DNA from 3 places in the Cohnella sp. GCM10020058 genome. Region 2 is predicted to be linked to each of the others. Evidence: a T-box and tRNA genes for the amino acid it is inferred to sense, from the RefSeq annotation. Region 2 holds a T-box; the other regions hold tRNA genes.
The links. The T-box of region 2 lies ahead of leuS (leucine--tRNA ligase). A T-box ahead of a tRNA ligase gene usually reads a tRNA of that ligase, here a tRNA-Leu.

Region 1: it has a tRNA-Leu gene. The T-box ahead of leuS (leucine--tRNA ligase) is inferred to sense a tRNA for this amino acid. The anticodon was not compared.
Region 3: it has a tRNA-Leu gene. The T-box ahead of leuS (leucine--tRNA ligase) is inferred to sense a tRNA for this amino acid. The anticodon was not compared.

What each region holds. Positions count from the first base shown of each region.
Region 1 is NZ_JBHUJV010000007.1:45,038-49,977, forward strand. Features, by position in the region: gene ACFSR7_RS10440 (alpha-N-arabinofuranosidase) at 1-1,467, shown strand, start outside; gene ACFSR7_RS10445 (DUF6171 family protein) at 1,586-1,861, opposite strand; tRNA gene ACFSR7_RS10450 (tRNA-Leu) at 2,047-2,134, opposite strand; gene ACFSR7_RS10455 (GerAB/ArcD/ProY family transporter) at 2,234-3,334, opposite strand; gene ACFSR7_RS10460 (hypothetical protein) at 3,372-3,596, opposite strand; gene ACFSR7_RS10465 (Ger(x)C family spore germination protein) at 3,618-4,793, opposite strand; gene ACFSR7_RS10470 (spore germination protein) at 4,798-4,940, opposite strand, start outside.
Region 2 is NZ_JBHUJV010000019.1:120,828-125,767, reverse strand. Features, by position in the region: gene leuS (leucine--tRNA ligase) at 1-1,477, opposite strand, end outside; T-box leader at 1,550-1,795, opposite strand; gene ACFSR7_RS31240 (TetR/AcrR family transcriptional regulator) at 1,829-2,434, opposite strand; gene ACFSR7_RS31235 (MMPL family transporter) at 2,548-4,764, shown strand.
Region 3 is NZ_JBHUJV010000007.1:50,099-55,038, forward strand. Features, by position in the region: gene ACFSR7_RS10470 (spore germination protein) at 1-1,263, opposite strand, end outside; gene ACFSR7_RS10475 (sensor histidine kinase) at 1,475-1,756, opposite strand; gene ACFSR7_RS10480 (hypothetical protein) at 1,793-2,071, shown strand; tRNA gene ACFSR7_RS10485 (tRNA-Leu) at 2,113-2,200, opposite strand; gene ACFSR7_RS10490 (hypothetical protein) at 2,329-2,601, opposite strand; gene ACFSR7_RS10495 (hypothetical protein) at 3,040-3,366, opposite strand; gene ACFSR7_RS10500 (xanthine phosphoribosyltransferase) at 3,476-4,048, opposite strand; gene ACFSR7_RS10505 (hypothetical protein) at 4,271-4,879, shown strand.

The DNA.
Region 1 (4,940 bases), on a different contig from region 2:
ACGGACTGGACGACAGGGACGATTAACAAAAATATTTACGGTCACTTTTCGGAGCACCTCGGGCGGTGCATCTACGAAGGGTTGTGGGTCGGATCGGAATCGCCGATTCCCAATACGGACGGCATCCGCAACGACGTATTGGAAGCGCTTCGGGAGCTCAAAGTTCCAGTGCTGCGCTGGCCGGGCGGCTGCTTTGCCGACGAGTATCATTGGAGAGACGGCATCGGTCCCCGCGAGACCCGCAAGCGCATGATCAATACGCATTGGGGCGGCGTTGTCGAAAACAACCACTTCGGCACGCACGAATTTTTCCGGCTGTGCGAGCTGATCGGCGCGGAGCCTTATATTTGCGGCAACGTAGGCAGCGGCAACGTTCAAGAGATGTCCGAATGGCTGGAATATATGACCTTCGACGGCGAGTCGCCGCTTGCCAATCTCCGCAGGCAGAACGGCCGCGAGAAGCCTTGGAAGCTCAAATACTTCGGCGTGGGCAATGAAAACTGGGGATGCGGCGGGCACATGCTGCCCGAATACTATGCCGATCTGTACAGGCAGTTCCAGACCTACTGCAGACAGTACGGGGACAACAAGCTGTACAAGATCGCCGGCGGGGCGAACTCGGACGATTACCGGTGGACGGATGTGCTGATGCAGAAGGCGGCCGGGCAGATGGACGGGCTGAGTCTGCACTACTACACGGTGCCGGGCACCTGGGAGTCCAAGGGCTCGGCGACGGACTTCGACGAAGCCGACTGGGAGCTCACGATGCGCAAGGCGCTTCATATGGACGAGCTGCTCACCCGCCACGGCACGGTCATGGACCGGTACGATCCCGAGCGCCGCGTCGGCATGATCGTCGACGAATGGGGCACTTGGTTCGACGTCGAGCCAGGGACGAATCCCGGCTTCCTTTATCAACAAAACACGATGCGTGACGCGCTTGTCGCAGCCGCGCATTTGCATATTTTCCACAAGCATGCTCACCGCGTCCAGATGGCGAACATCGCGCAGCTCGTCAACGTATTGCAAGCCGTCGTGCTCACCGAAGGAGACCGGATACTGCGTACGCCGACCTATCATGTGCTGAAAATGTATGCCGTCCATCAGGATGCCGAGGCGCTCGCCTTGCATGGCGAATTCGGCAGCTACGGCTCGGGAGACGGTCAGCCGCTGCCGCATGTCGGCGCGACGGCTTCGCGGAAGGACGGCGTCATACACGTAAGCCTTTTCAACCTGCATCCCGCAGACGCGGCCGAGCTCCGGCTCGAGCTGCGCGGATCCGAAGGAGACTTCGAGATGGAAGGTTTCGTATTAAGCGGCGACGGCATAAATGCCCACAATACGTTCGATGCGCCGGATCTTGTCGAAGCAAAGCCGCTGGAAGGTATCGAGCGGGACGGCCAATACTACCTGGTCCCGATGGCGGCTGCTTCGGTCGCGACGCTGCGCTTCAAGCCGCGCTCGTAAAAAGGCCCGCAGCTCGTACGTAACTCGCACTTCAATCGTTCGCAGTTCCTTCGTAAACCCGCATAAAAAGCTCCATGCACTCGCCATGCGCATGGAGCTCTATTCATTTCCCCCTCATCTACACGATCCATCGCTGACGTACGGCTGATTCAGGATGCGGGCAGCGCCCCTCCTTGAGACTTGCACGCAGCCGTACTAGGCAGCCGCAATGCATGCAAGTCGTGCCGTAGGCAAGACTGTCGCAGCTCGCGCACGCTTCCAGCCTGTTTTTATACTTGTCGTCGTCAACCCGGTCGTTCGATTTGATCTTGGACAACAGGCGATCGATCTGATCATCCGTTATCTGCACGCTCGAAGTGCAGCTCTTGCAGCCCTGTGACGTTTTTGCGCTCATGCCGAGGCCTCACGCCTTTCCCTTATCGGTGCATATGTATCGCCCCTTTATGATAGTCCTTCAGAAGCCTTAGCTCCATTCAACATGCTGCTCAAAAAACTGACCGATGCTGCTTTGGCACTATGGCATGCAAAAAAGCTCGCATGCCGCCGAAGGGCGAACATACGAGCTTGTTCTTATAAAGGTGGTGCGGTCGAGAGGACTCGAACCTCCACGGGGGGTTAGCCCACTGGAACCTGAATCCAGCGCGTCTGCCAATTCCGCCACGACCGCATATGTGCGTCCCGATCAAAAGCTTTTGTTTCTCAAGACGATAAATTAGATTATATAGGGAACGTACGCGAATGTAAAGCCTTAATTTAATTTTTTCGATTACGAGTTCGCCCTCTCCTTCGCCGATGCGCGGCGGACCATGCCGACCAAGGCCAGGCAAGCGGGAAAAGCGATGTAACCGGTCATAATGTAAATGTTGCCCCAGGTCGAAATAAAGGACAGCAACGCTTGCATGCTCGGGGCGACCCAAAAGGCGGACGCGACCAGCAGAAAGCCGACAGGATAGACGAACAGTTTGTCGTCTTTGACACCGGTACAATGCGCCATTCCTACCGCCGCCGTATAGTAGAACAAGGAGATTCGCACGAACGTGCCGAGCACCCAGCTGGCCATAACCATCGCTTCGACATGCTCGATAAAGTCCGCTACACGGATGTACCGGGAAGCCATAAGGAACGGGTAATAAAACTGCGCGGCGTCGATGCCGAACAGAAACAGCACCGTCAGATTGATGAGCACCATCGTCGCCGAGGCTGCCGCTACGCTCCAATAGCCTGTCCGGGCCGCCTTCTCGCTTTTAACGAATGGCAGTAGGAACGAAATCATGACGAACTGGCAAAACCAGCCCTGAACGACGACAATCCCCTTTGCCACTGGCAGCGGACCATTGCCGAGCACCGGCAGTATTTCCGAGCCGTTCATATCGGGGATCAACAGGATGACATTGATCAGGAGCAGTGCGAGCACGACGGGCAAAAAGATTTGCGCGCAGCGGGCGAGCGTCTCGATTCCGGCCTTGAGCGCCATCGCGCAGACGATCAGCATCGAAGCCATTAGAACGACGAGCGGCGTCTGCTGAAAAAAATTGCCTGCGATAAACTCGGAATAGTCGCGTAACGTAGCTCCGCATATATGCAGATGGAACAGTAAAAAGACAATGCCTGCCGTTCTTCCGGCTATGCGGCCCAGCGCCTCCTCCATGGCGCCAAACAGATGCTTGCCGGGATATAGCCGATGGAGCCGGATGGCTGCCCACACCGGTATGAAGCCGCCGATCGCGGCAAATACAGGCGTCATCCACATATCGCTGCCGGCCATGACCGTCGCAGCGGACGGCATGACCAAAAAGGCGGTGCCGATGACGGACATATAAAGCAGCGCGCCCATTTGCGCCGGCGATATGCTTTCTTTGCCCGCCATGCGTTTTCGCCTCCCTATAGCGTTTGCGCGCTCCCGATCAGGGAGCCAGCCACTTCCCGAGCGGCTCGAACCAAGGACGTATCCAAGCGGTTGGTCCGGGAACGTCCGGCGCGAGCAGCAGCAGCCCGCACAACGCGACGCCGCCCGCCAGTACGCTTGCGTAAGCCCACTTGTCGTGCTTGTTGCGCTTCAGATCCTTGGCATCCGCCCAGAACATGGCCGCAGCCAACGCCACCGAGCCCGCTAGCATAATCCATTTCATGAGCGTGAGGACTCCTTCCGTTCAATAGGGAACCGACGTGTCCGACATCCCCGGACGCTTGATCTGCGTATGGACGTCCACCTCGATACGGATCTCCTTAAATCTGCTGTCCCAGTCGTTTCGTGCCTGTTTCCATTGCTTCGGATAATGCTTGCGGAACAGGTCGCCGACGCCGAAAATATCCGCATTGTATTGCCGCTGGCCCGCTTCTGTCGCTTCTTCGATACGCGACCTTATGCTCTGCGAGGCAGCCCGCTCCACTTTTTGTATCCAGGCCTCGTTAACGACCGTTCCTCCGGTCGTATTTTGCAGGAGCACGGCATCGTTCTTGACCCTCACGCGAACGCTCCACCGGCCTCCGCTAATGCGCGGGACAAGCACGGATCGCGAGCTGACGATACGCAAGGATACGCTGCCCGGCATGCCTTGAGGCTTGAACGTGACGATCGCTTCCTTCGTATCGTTGCGAAGCCAGAGCAGGCCGCGCGTGAGCCGCATATTCAGTTTGCCTACGGATCTGCCGTTTTTAAACACGGTGCTTCCCGTAATATAGGACACGGTATTGTTCGGTTTTTCGCCGGGCTCATCGGGCAGCTTCTGAATGTAAGGCAGCACGGCCGCCTTTCCAGTACTTCGCATCATATGCAGCAGCTCGAACAGCGAGACGCCTAGTCCGACCTTCAAGTTCGTCATCTCCCGCAGCGTCTCGGCGGCGTCCCGCTCGAGGTTCGGCATCAGCCGCAGGGTCTCGACTGCTTTGCCTTCGCTCACGAACAGGTTGGCGCGCTCCCTTGTCTGACGGGAACGAAGCAAATAATCCATATCCTCCTCGACGCCGCGCGCCGCCCGGGCCTCGCCGAAGATAAACACTTCGTTATGCTCCCACGACAGCCTTCTGGACAAAGTCGTTTGCAAGCGGGATGCGGCATCCGCGACCGATATTCCCGTCGCTTCCTTCACGATCGTCTGCGAGGCGCCTCCGCCTCCCGAGCTCTGTTCTCCGAAGCTTTGGCCGCCGCCCGCTTTTTTCGGCACGAAAATTTGCACGGACAGCCGAAGTCCCCCGTCCTCCTCCTCGTCGAGACCCGTCGCCATGACGAGCGCCATATCGTTGATCTCCAGCCGGTCCCAGCAGCCTGCGGTCAGCGGGAGCAACATGCATAAAGCCAGCGAGACGAACGCCTTGAACCACTTCATGGCATTACCCGCCTCCGTGCTGCGGCTTTGGCCCGTTTGGAGATCGCCGTACGGCGTTCGCCTGCTGCGCGGTAGCCGGCCGTTCGTTCAGCGCCCATATTGGCGCGCGTATGAACGTATCTTTCCAGGGATGTCTGGCTCCGCGCC
Region 2 (4,940 bases):
CCCGGCGCGCCTTGCGGCCGTCCGGCAGCGTCACGTTCACCCACTCCTCGACAGTAGCGAGCGGCGACTCGCCGGTGCCCGAAGGCGTGATCGCGTCGACATCCGGCAGCAGCAGCGGAAGCTCTTCCTCCGGCACCGTCTCCATGCTGCCGTCTTCGAAGTGCAGCACCGGGATCGGTTCGCCCCAATAGCGCTGGCGGCTGAACAGCCAATCGCGCAGCCTGTAGGTGACCTTGCCGCGGCCTTTGCCCTGCTCCTCCAGCCAGGCGATGCTCTTCACGATCGCGTCCGGCGTGGACAAGCCGTTCAGGAAGCCCGAATTGACATGCTCCCCTTCTCCCGTATGCGCCGCTTCCTCGACGTTGCCGCCGCCGACGACCTCGACAATCGGCAGGCCGAATTTTTTAGCGAATTCCCAGTCCCGTTCGTCATGACCCGGCACTGCCATGATGGCGCCCGTACCGTAACCGCCGAGCACGTAATCGGCGATCCAGATCGGCACGAGCTCGCCGTTCACAGGATTGACGGCATACGCGCCTGTGAACACACCCGTCTTGTCCTTCGCCAGATCGGTCCGTTCGAGATCGCTCTTGCGGGCGGCCTGATCGACATAAGTCTCGACGTCTGCCTTCTGCGCTGCGGAAGCGATGACCGACACAAGCTCGTGCTCCGGCGCCAGCACGCAATACGTCGCGCCGAACAGCGTATCCGGACGCGTCGTGAACACCGTGAGGGAAGCGTCCGCATGGCCGTCGATCGCAAAGGTCACCTCGGCGCCCGTCGACTTGCCGATCCAGTTGCGCTGCATGTCCTTGATGCTCTCCGACCAGTCGAGCTCCTCGAGATCTTCGAGCAGCCGCTCGGCGTATTCGGTAATCTTCAGCATCCACTGGCGCATCGGCTTGCGGATGACCGGATGATTGCCACGTTCGCTCAGCCCGTTGATAACCTCTTCGTTCGCGAGCACCGTACCGAGCGCCGGACACCAGTTGACAGGCACCTCGGCCACGTAGGCAAGTCCCTTCTTATACAGCTGGATAAAGATCCACTGGGTCCACTTGTAATAATCGGGATCGGTCGTACTGAACTCGCGGTCCCAATCGTAGGAGAAGCCAAGCGACTTGATCTGCCGGCGGAAGTTGTCGATATTCTCTACCGTAATCTCGCGCGGATGGCGTCCCGTCTGAAGCGCATATTGCTCCGCCGGCAAGCCGAACGCGTCCCAGCCCATCGGATGGAGCACGTTGTACCCGCGCATGCGCTTGTAGCGGCTGGCGATATCGGTCGCCGTGTAGCCTTCGGGATGGCCGACGTGCAACCCGGCACCGGATGGATACGGGAACATGTCGAGCGCGTAAAACTTTTCCTTGCCCGGGTCCTCCGTCGTGCGGAACGTCTTATTCTCATCCCAGTAGCGCTGCCACTTGGGCTCCAGCGTCTGCGGCTTGTAGCCGGGTTGATTGTTGTCTTGTACCATGGTTCATGACTGCCCCTTCCGTCTGACTGCTCGTTTAAAAAATCAAAAAACCTCCCGCCCCAGCGAAATCACGCTAGGGACGAGAGGTTAAACTCGCGGTACCACCCTAGTTGACGCCAGCCCTGCCTGGGCATGCCGTCCACTCTTCCTCCTTAACGCGGAGGGACTCGCCGCGCTTGCCTGCCGAGGCAAAAAGCCTGACATGGATTGCGCGCGGGGCTCCAAGGCGAGTTCGTCGCTCACGTCAGCCGGCTCGCACCTTCCGCCGGTTCTCTGGGTTGACGCTGCACGATTACTTTTCCTTTTCACAGCCTTTATTGCCTCGATTATAGCGGTTGCCGTCAATCCGTGTCAAGCGCGCGGTCCCGCGCCTTGCCAGAAAAGATCGACGATCCGCTCGGGCAGGTCCTCGCGCGCATCTCCGCCGTAATCGCGGCTTCCGACCATCAGCAGCGACGAAAAAGCGTGCGCCAGCAGCAGCGGATCCTCTCCGCCACGCATCTCCCCGCGGGCGGCCGCCTCGGCAAAACATTCGGCCAGCACTTCGTGTATGCGGTGTTCCGCTTCGCGGATCTCGCGCCGCTGTTCCTCGCTGAGCGATGCGATCGCTTCGCGCATCATCGACTCGAACTCGACATGCGTGTCCGCCATCTTCGCTGCCGCAACCTTGTACAGCCGCTCTCTAAGCGTCCCTTCCTGCTCGAGAATCCGGCGCGTGAATAAGCCGATTCGCCCCATCATCTCGGTCACGGACGCGGCGAACAGCTCCGATTTGCCGCTGAAATAATAATAAATCGAAGCCTTCGTTACGCCCGCGCGCTCCGCGATCTGATTCAAAGACACCGGCTCGTATCCGAATTCCATAAAAAGAGCCGAAGCAGCGCCGAGCAGAACGGCCCGGCTGTCCGTATTCCCTTTGGGCCGCCCCGGGGCCCGTCCTGTTTGTTTTTGTTTCACTTGATGCGCCTTCCCCTCAAACATGTTGCAATATTAACCTTCCGGTATATATAATTATTGACGGTAACATTATAACTCATTATATCGCAATCGAATCGCGAGGGGGAGCTCAAGTGAAGGAAGTACGCGTTCACGGCAAAGGAATAACCGGCCCCGTCGGCCGATGGGTGACGCTCGCGGTATGGATCGTCGCGGCTGCCCTGTTGAGCGTTTTGCTGCCGCAGGTCGGCAAGCACGAGACCAACAATGCGCCGAATCTGACAGACGGCAGGCCGTCCGTACAGGCGGCGGCTGTCGCAGAACGGGAATTTGCAAGCGGCGCAGACGTACCTGCATTAATTGTGTGGCACAGAGAAGGCGGACTGGAGGACGGCGATCTGGAAAATGTCCGCAAGCTTGCGGGACAATGGACCGGCACGCCGCTTCCGTATCAGACCTCGGTTCCCCCGCTGCACCAAATGCCAGCGGAGGCGCTCAAAGCCCAGCTGTCCGAAGATGGCAGCACGCTCGTAACCCCTGTGTTTTTCGACAAAAACGCGGGTACGGATCAGTTAAAGGAAGGCATTGCGGCCCTGAAAAAACAAACGGCCGCCCTGGCCGGCAGCGATCCGTTCGAAGCGGACCCGGGCAAGGCGGGCGCCCTCAGCGCACGGGTTACCGGACCGGTCGGCATCCAGATCGATGCCACGGGACTATTCGAGAATGCCGACTTCGCGCTGCTCATGGGAACCGTACTGCTCGTACTCATTTTGCTGCTGCTTATTTACCGGTCGCCGATCCTTGCCTTCATCCCGCTCGTGGGCGTCGGCTTTGCCTACGGCGTCATCAGTCCGATTCTCGGCTGGATGGCCCGCGAGGGCTGGATTGTCGTCGACTCGCAGGGCATCTCGATTATGACGGTGCTTCTGTTCGGCGCCGGAACGGACTACTGCCTGTTCCTCATCTCGCGTTTCAGGCAACTGCTCAAGCATGAGCCCGATAAAGGGAAGGCGCTTCGTGCCGCGCTGACGGACGCATCCGGCGCCGTCGCGATGAGCGGCATTACCGTCGTGATCGCGCTCCTCACGCTGCTCCTGGCCGAATACGGCGCGTTCCGCCGGTTCGCCGCGCCGTTCAGCATTGCGATTTTTATCATGAGCATCGCCAGCCTGACGCTCGTGCCGGCGCTGCTCGCCGTCATCGGGCGCGCCTCCTTCTGGCCGTTCGTGCCGCGCACGCAGCAAATGCGCGAGGAACGCGCCGCGAAGCGAGGCAAGCAGAAGCCTGCACCCGAGGCAGCCCCCCGCTATCGCACGGGTACGCTCGTCGTGAAACGCCCAGGCTTGATCGCTCTCGTCTCGGTCGTTTGCCTCGCCCTGCTTGCGGGCGTATCCAGTCAGATCAAATTTACCTATGACATCTTATCATCGTTCCCCTCCACGATGGAGTCTAGAGAAGGTTACGCGCTTATCGGCTCCCAATTTTCCGAAGGCGAGCTAGCGCCCGTCAAAGTTATCGTCGATACCGGCGGCCGGGAAACGGGCCTGGCGGAAAAACTGTCCGGATTGCCCTATGTCAGCCGCGTATCCGAGCCGGTAGAGGGGCAGCAGAATAAACAAATCGTAGCGTATGACGTCGAGCTCGCCCTCAATCCTTATTCGCTGGAGGCACTGGGCAAAATTCCAGACTTGCGCGAAACCGCGAACGCAGCGCTCTCTGAGGCAGGCGACGCGGCGGCCGCCAATCATGTGTGGATCTCGGGGCAGACCGCGGAGCAGTATGACACGAAAGAGACCGGAGAGCGGGATACGCGTCTGATTTTGCCGGTCGTCATCGGGCTGATCGCGTTACTGCTGCTCCTATATTTGCGCTCCGTCGTCGCCACCGCCTATTTGGTAGGCACCGTTATTCTATCGTATTTTTCCGCGCTTGGACTCGGATGGCTCATCATCCATTACGTGCTTGGCGCAGATGCGATTCAGGGCTCCATTCCGTTGTATGCGTTCGTGTTCTTGGTGGCGCTGGGAGAGGACTACAACATCTTCATGATCTCCAGCATCTGGCGCAAGCGAAAGGAAATGCCGCTGCGGGACGCAATCCGCGAGGGTGTCGGGGAAACCGGAGGCGTCATTGCTTCGGCAGGCCTCATCCTGGCCGGTACGTTCGCGGTGCTCGCGACGCTGCCGATCCAGGTGCTCGTGCAATTCGGCGTCATCACCGCGATCGGCGTGCTGCTGGACACGTTCCTCGTCAGGCCGTTTCTGGTGCCGGCCATCACGGCGCTGCTGGGCGACCGGTCATTCTGGCCGGGAAAGAGACATCTTGCCGAGAAGGCGAAGCTGAATGGATAAAACGATATGCTAAAATAAGAGCGGTTCCCGGAGGCATTTGACTTCGGGGACCGCTCTTGTTGTGGTAGGGTTCGAAGGGTATTGCTTGGAGGTGCGTTTCGCCTGCATTACAACAAGCGTTCGCCTCGCGCATTTGCGTCCGCCAACAGGCCTAGCGCCTTCACTACAGTAGGCGA
Region 3 (4,940 bases), on a different contig from region 2:
GCGAAGGAGCCGAATCGAGATGCCCACCGAATAATGCGGAATCATAAAAGAAGCGATCCCCGTCAGCGCCACGACCATGACCATGGGCGGCGACACGAGGCCTGCCGCAGTCGCGGCCTGGCCGATGACCAGCGCGCCGACGATGCTCACGGCGGAGCCCACTTGCTTGGGGAGCCGCACGCCGGCCTCCCGCAGCGCCTCGAAGGAAATTTCCATAAGCAGCGCCTCTACCAAAGCGGGGAACGGGATGTCCTCCCGCGACTCCGCGATGCTGAGCAGCAGCGTCGTCGGCACCATTTCCTGGTGGTATGTCAAAATCGCGACGTACAGCGAGGGAAACAGAAGCGCCAGCAAAAAAAACAGGTAACGGAGCCACCGAATGACCGTCCCGAGCATGAAGCGCTGATAATAGTCCTCCGGTGACTGCAGCAGCGCGAACAGCGACGTCGGGGCGATCAACGCAAAAGGCGTGCCTTCGACCATCAGCATAACCTTCCCCTCCATCAACGAAGCAGCTCCGACATCCGGCCGTTCCGTCGAGAGCAGCTGGGGGAAAGGAGAGAAGGTCTTGTCCTGAATCATCTCTTCGATGGTCGCGCTCTCCAGGACGCCGTCGATATCGATGCGCGACAAACGGCGCATCACTTCTTGAACGAGCGATGGCTTGGCTACGGTCTCGATATAGCAGACGACCACTCTTGTACGCGTCATCCGGCCTATCGTCATCGTCTTCATTTTGAAGCTGGGCGTCCTCAGCCTGCGACGCATCAGCGACATATTGGTGTCGAGGGATTCTCCGAACCCCTCCCTCGGACCGCGAACGACCGACTCGGCCATCGGCTCTTCAATTCCGCGCTTCTCCCAATCGGCCATATTAAGAATAAGTCCGCCCGGCTCGCCATTCACAAGCAGACACGGCATGCCCACAAAAAGGCCTTCGATCAACTCGCGTATCGTTGTCGCGACGTAAGAATCCGCAATCGGCAGCTTGCGGGCAATCTTGGACAAGCCTCCGCTTTCTTCAGGCGATAAACGCATGAGCGGCGCCATCGCCATCTTCTCCAGCTGCGCCTTGTCCGACAGTCCGCACAAATATATCAAAAGCGCCTCCCTGTTTTCGCCCGCCGAAAAAGGATGGAATACGGCATCGGCACAGTGGAGAAGCACGCCGTCCAGTATTGCTCTATTTGTCTTCAGGTCAGCGGCGATCGGTCGATCCGTCTCCGATAAGGCATGGATCGAAGGGGAAGTAGAATCGGACATGTACGAGGCCTCCCGTCTTCATCCGGCTTAGCGTTTCCCATATGGCTGCCAACTATTACCGAATGCTTCCGCGCGCAGATCGATCGAATCGATTGAGCAAAAAAAAGACCGGAACGCTCGAAAAAAAAGCTTCGAGCTTCCTCCGGCAGCCGCGAGGACGTATCGTATCCGGCCCTGGTCAAGACATTGCGAAGTCGCATGGAAACGTCGCTCATGACGCATCGCCTTTGCGTGTCGCTTCCCGCTTCACTACGGGAATCGTAAAACAAACCCGGCAGCCTTCGCCGGGCTCGCTCTCCGCCCAGACCGTCCCTCCGTCACGATCCACGATTTCTTTGGCGATTGAAAGTCCGATGCCTTGCCCGTCCGTGTACGCCGATTGTTCCAACCGGGTACGCCGATGAAAAATCAACGACAAATGCCGGGTTTCGATGCCCGGTCCATCGTCCCCTACCGTCACGCATGCCTGACGATCGTCCACGGACGCCTTCAGTCGGACCGTCCCGTTCTAAGGACCGACAGTCGGATCGTGAGCGCGCGCGCCGCATTAAGCTATAAAGCCGAAGGCTACCCCCACGTGGAAGGAAGCGCGGCCATCCTGCTGACGACACCCTCAGGCGTGCCGTGCACGGTGAATCTGTCCGGCTACGCCAGCGCCACGCGCGAGGAAACCGAGCTGATCTTCACCAAAGGCATATTAAAAATTGTCAGCCGCCGATCAGTCTGGCTGTCGCAGGCGGTCCTTATTTCGTCGGCAAAGATCATGAGCAACACGCTGCAAATCCCAATCACGCAAAAAAGCTCCTGAATTGTCTCAAGGACGATTCAAGAGCTTGTTCATAATTAAGGTGGTGCGGTCGAGAGGACTCGAACCTCCACGGGGGGTTAGCCCACTGGAACCTGAATCCAGCGCGTCTGCCAATTCCGCCACGACCGCAAATGATCTTGCCGGGAACGATGTACGCTTGTCCTTTAGTGACGCCGCGCCTTATGTTCCGCAATCACGAGACTCATAATAGCACGGGCCGGGAAACGAAGTCAAGCATGTCCATAAAGTTCTAATTTTCAGTCATTTGTATCATCCGGTTCGCCGATATCCTCAAGATCAAAGGGCGCTCCATCAAGCGCCGGCGCCTGTCTGGGCTCCGATGCGGGACCGATTGCATAGCTCCGCCGCAGCTTCACGACACGGCGGTTCGGCCTGCGGATCAGCACGTAATCGTCGTCCCACGCCACGACGATGCCGCGTACGTCGTTGATCTGCAAAATGTCCCGTACGACGCGGACCTTGATTCCCTCGACCCGGTATTGATCCAGTTGTTCGTCGCTGATTGCCATGGCGGCCTCCTTGTTCATAGGCTTGAAAAAACTGGCGTCGCGTTTAAAGCTTATCGATGACTCGTCCGACAGCCATTCCGACAGGCCGACGCCTCGCTGCAGCTTCGCTTTTTCGCCGCAATGCCTTAATTCCTGCAAATCTGCATTTTTTGGGGCAGATTTCGACCTATTTGTCCAAATAGATGCAATTGTGCAGGTAATTCTTCTTCATTAGCCTGATTTGAACTTGCATATTGTGTTCACCTGCACATTTGCAGGTATTTCATCAAGTGGCACGAGTCGCTGCAAAATACATGCACAAATGCAGTTTTTTGGGCTTGCGGAATATCCGAAAAGCTCAGATTCGCCCAAATTATACATCCGGATCTTTAAAAAAACAGGACCCGAATGAGACGGCCGTCTCGTCCGGGTCCTCCCGCTATTCAACGCTGCAGCTGCTTAGCCGACATGCTCGCGCGATTCGTTGGTCTCGTACCAGTAGTCGAGCACCTTGCTCGACATGACGCGGCCTCGTACGTACTCGGCCTGACGCTCCGTGAACTGCTCCGTCCAGGTGATCTCCAGCTCGTCGCACAGCTTCACGATCGTGAGAAGCTCCGACCAAGCGACGTATCGCTTGTACCAGAAAAATTGCGGATGTTCGATCATATAAGGATACAGGTCGTCGAACTCCGTATGCTTGCAGTCGAGCGCGCGCTCGAAATGGATCTTGGCTTGCTCCAGCTTGTCGACGAAAAACTGCTGCGACACGTTCATGTCTCCCATTTGCTGCTCGCCTCCCTCTGCACTTAGCCTTATTATAGAACAAATGGCAGCCCGACGGAAAGACCTCTCTTTAAGGTTGGGCTTGGGATTATCTTACAAAGAATAGGGACTAGTCCTCGAACGTTATGGCGTTACCTTCCAAAGAAGAGATCTTGACGAGCGATTCGACCTGGTAGCCCAGCTCCCGCAGCGTCCTGCCGCCTGCCTGAAACGACTTCTCCAGCACGATTCCGATGCCTGCCACCGAGCTGCCCGCTTGTTCAAGAATCTTGAGCAAACCTCTTGCAGCGTCTCCGTTGGCGATGATATCGTCGATGAACAGCACCCGGTCCTCGGCCTTAAGCAGGTGCCGCGATACGAGCAAGTCGGTGACGATGCCCTTGGTAAAAGAAGGCACGCGCTCGCAGTAAGCATCCGGCTCGTTAAGCAGCGTTTTCTTGCGGCGGGCGAATACGAGCGGCAGGTTCATTACGAGCGCCGTAGCGAACGCGACCGGAATGCCTGACGATTCGATCGTTACGACCTTCGTGATGTCCCGACCCTCGAAGCGGCGCGCGAATTCCTTGCCGAGCTCCATCGTCAGGCCCGGATCGACGCCGTGATTGAGCAGCGAGTCGAGCTTCAGGACGCCTGCGCTCACGACGGTCGCTTCCTCTAAAATCCTTCGTTTCAATATATCCATGACATTCTCCCCGTCCACTCTTTTCCGAATAAAATACCATATCCCATCGCGTTCACGCAACACCGGCCGGAGAGCAAATATTTATGGGCCTATGTACCTCCACCGAATTCCGCCCGCGACACAAGACCTATGCGGAACTACTCAAATGTAATGCATAGAGCAACTTTATCTACTTCAAGCGGGTCAAACTAAATATAGAAAAGAATGTAAGGCGGTGTTCGAATGTACAACAGCCCACGCAAAGCGCGCCACCTTCTTCTCGGCGTGCTGGCGGCTGGCGTCGTGCTGCTGTCCGTCGCATGCGGCAGCGAGCAAGACGTTCCGTCGGCGGCAACTTCGCTCCCCTCTGCCGAACCGTCGATCGCATCCTCAAGCCCGACTCCCGAAGTAACGATTCATGCGCTTGGCGGCGATCCATCCGGCACGCCCCGGGAAGTACGCCAGCCGGAGCCCAGGCTCGGCGGCATCTCGCTCGGCATGACGCTGACGGACGCCGAAAACGAGATCGGCGGCCCGGCAGGCGACAGCTATACGCTGCCCGATGCGGGACGCACGGTCGAGCTCCGGGAATATGACGGATTAACGGTAGGATTCGATGCGTCCGAGCATGTCGTATATGTAGAAATTACGTCGGCCGCCGTTCCCTCCGGCCTGCCGAACGTCGAAGTCGGCAGCTCGACCGAAGACGCCGCACGGAGCTTGTCCCTGAAGGCGACCCCATCATCGTCGTCTATGACTGCCGACGTCGACGGCGGCATTTTGCGCCTGGACCTCGATCCTGTCGCGGACGAAGTCGTCACGATCAAGCTGATCGGCTCGGCGCTTGTCTAACACTTGTCTAACCGCTAGGCCTCTAACCCCTTCCCCCAGGCTTGTCATGGCGCGTCCGGCA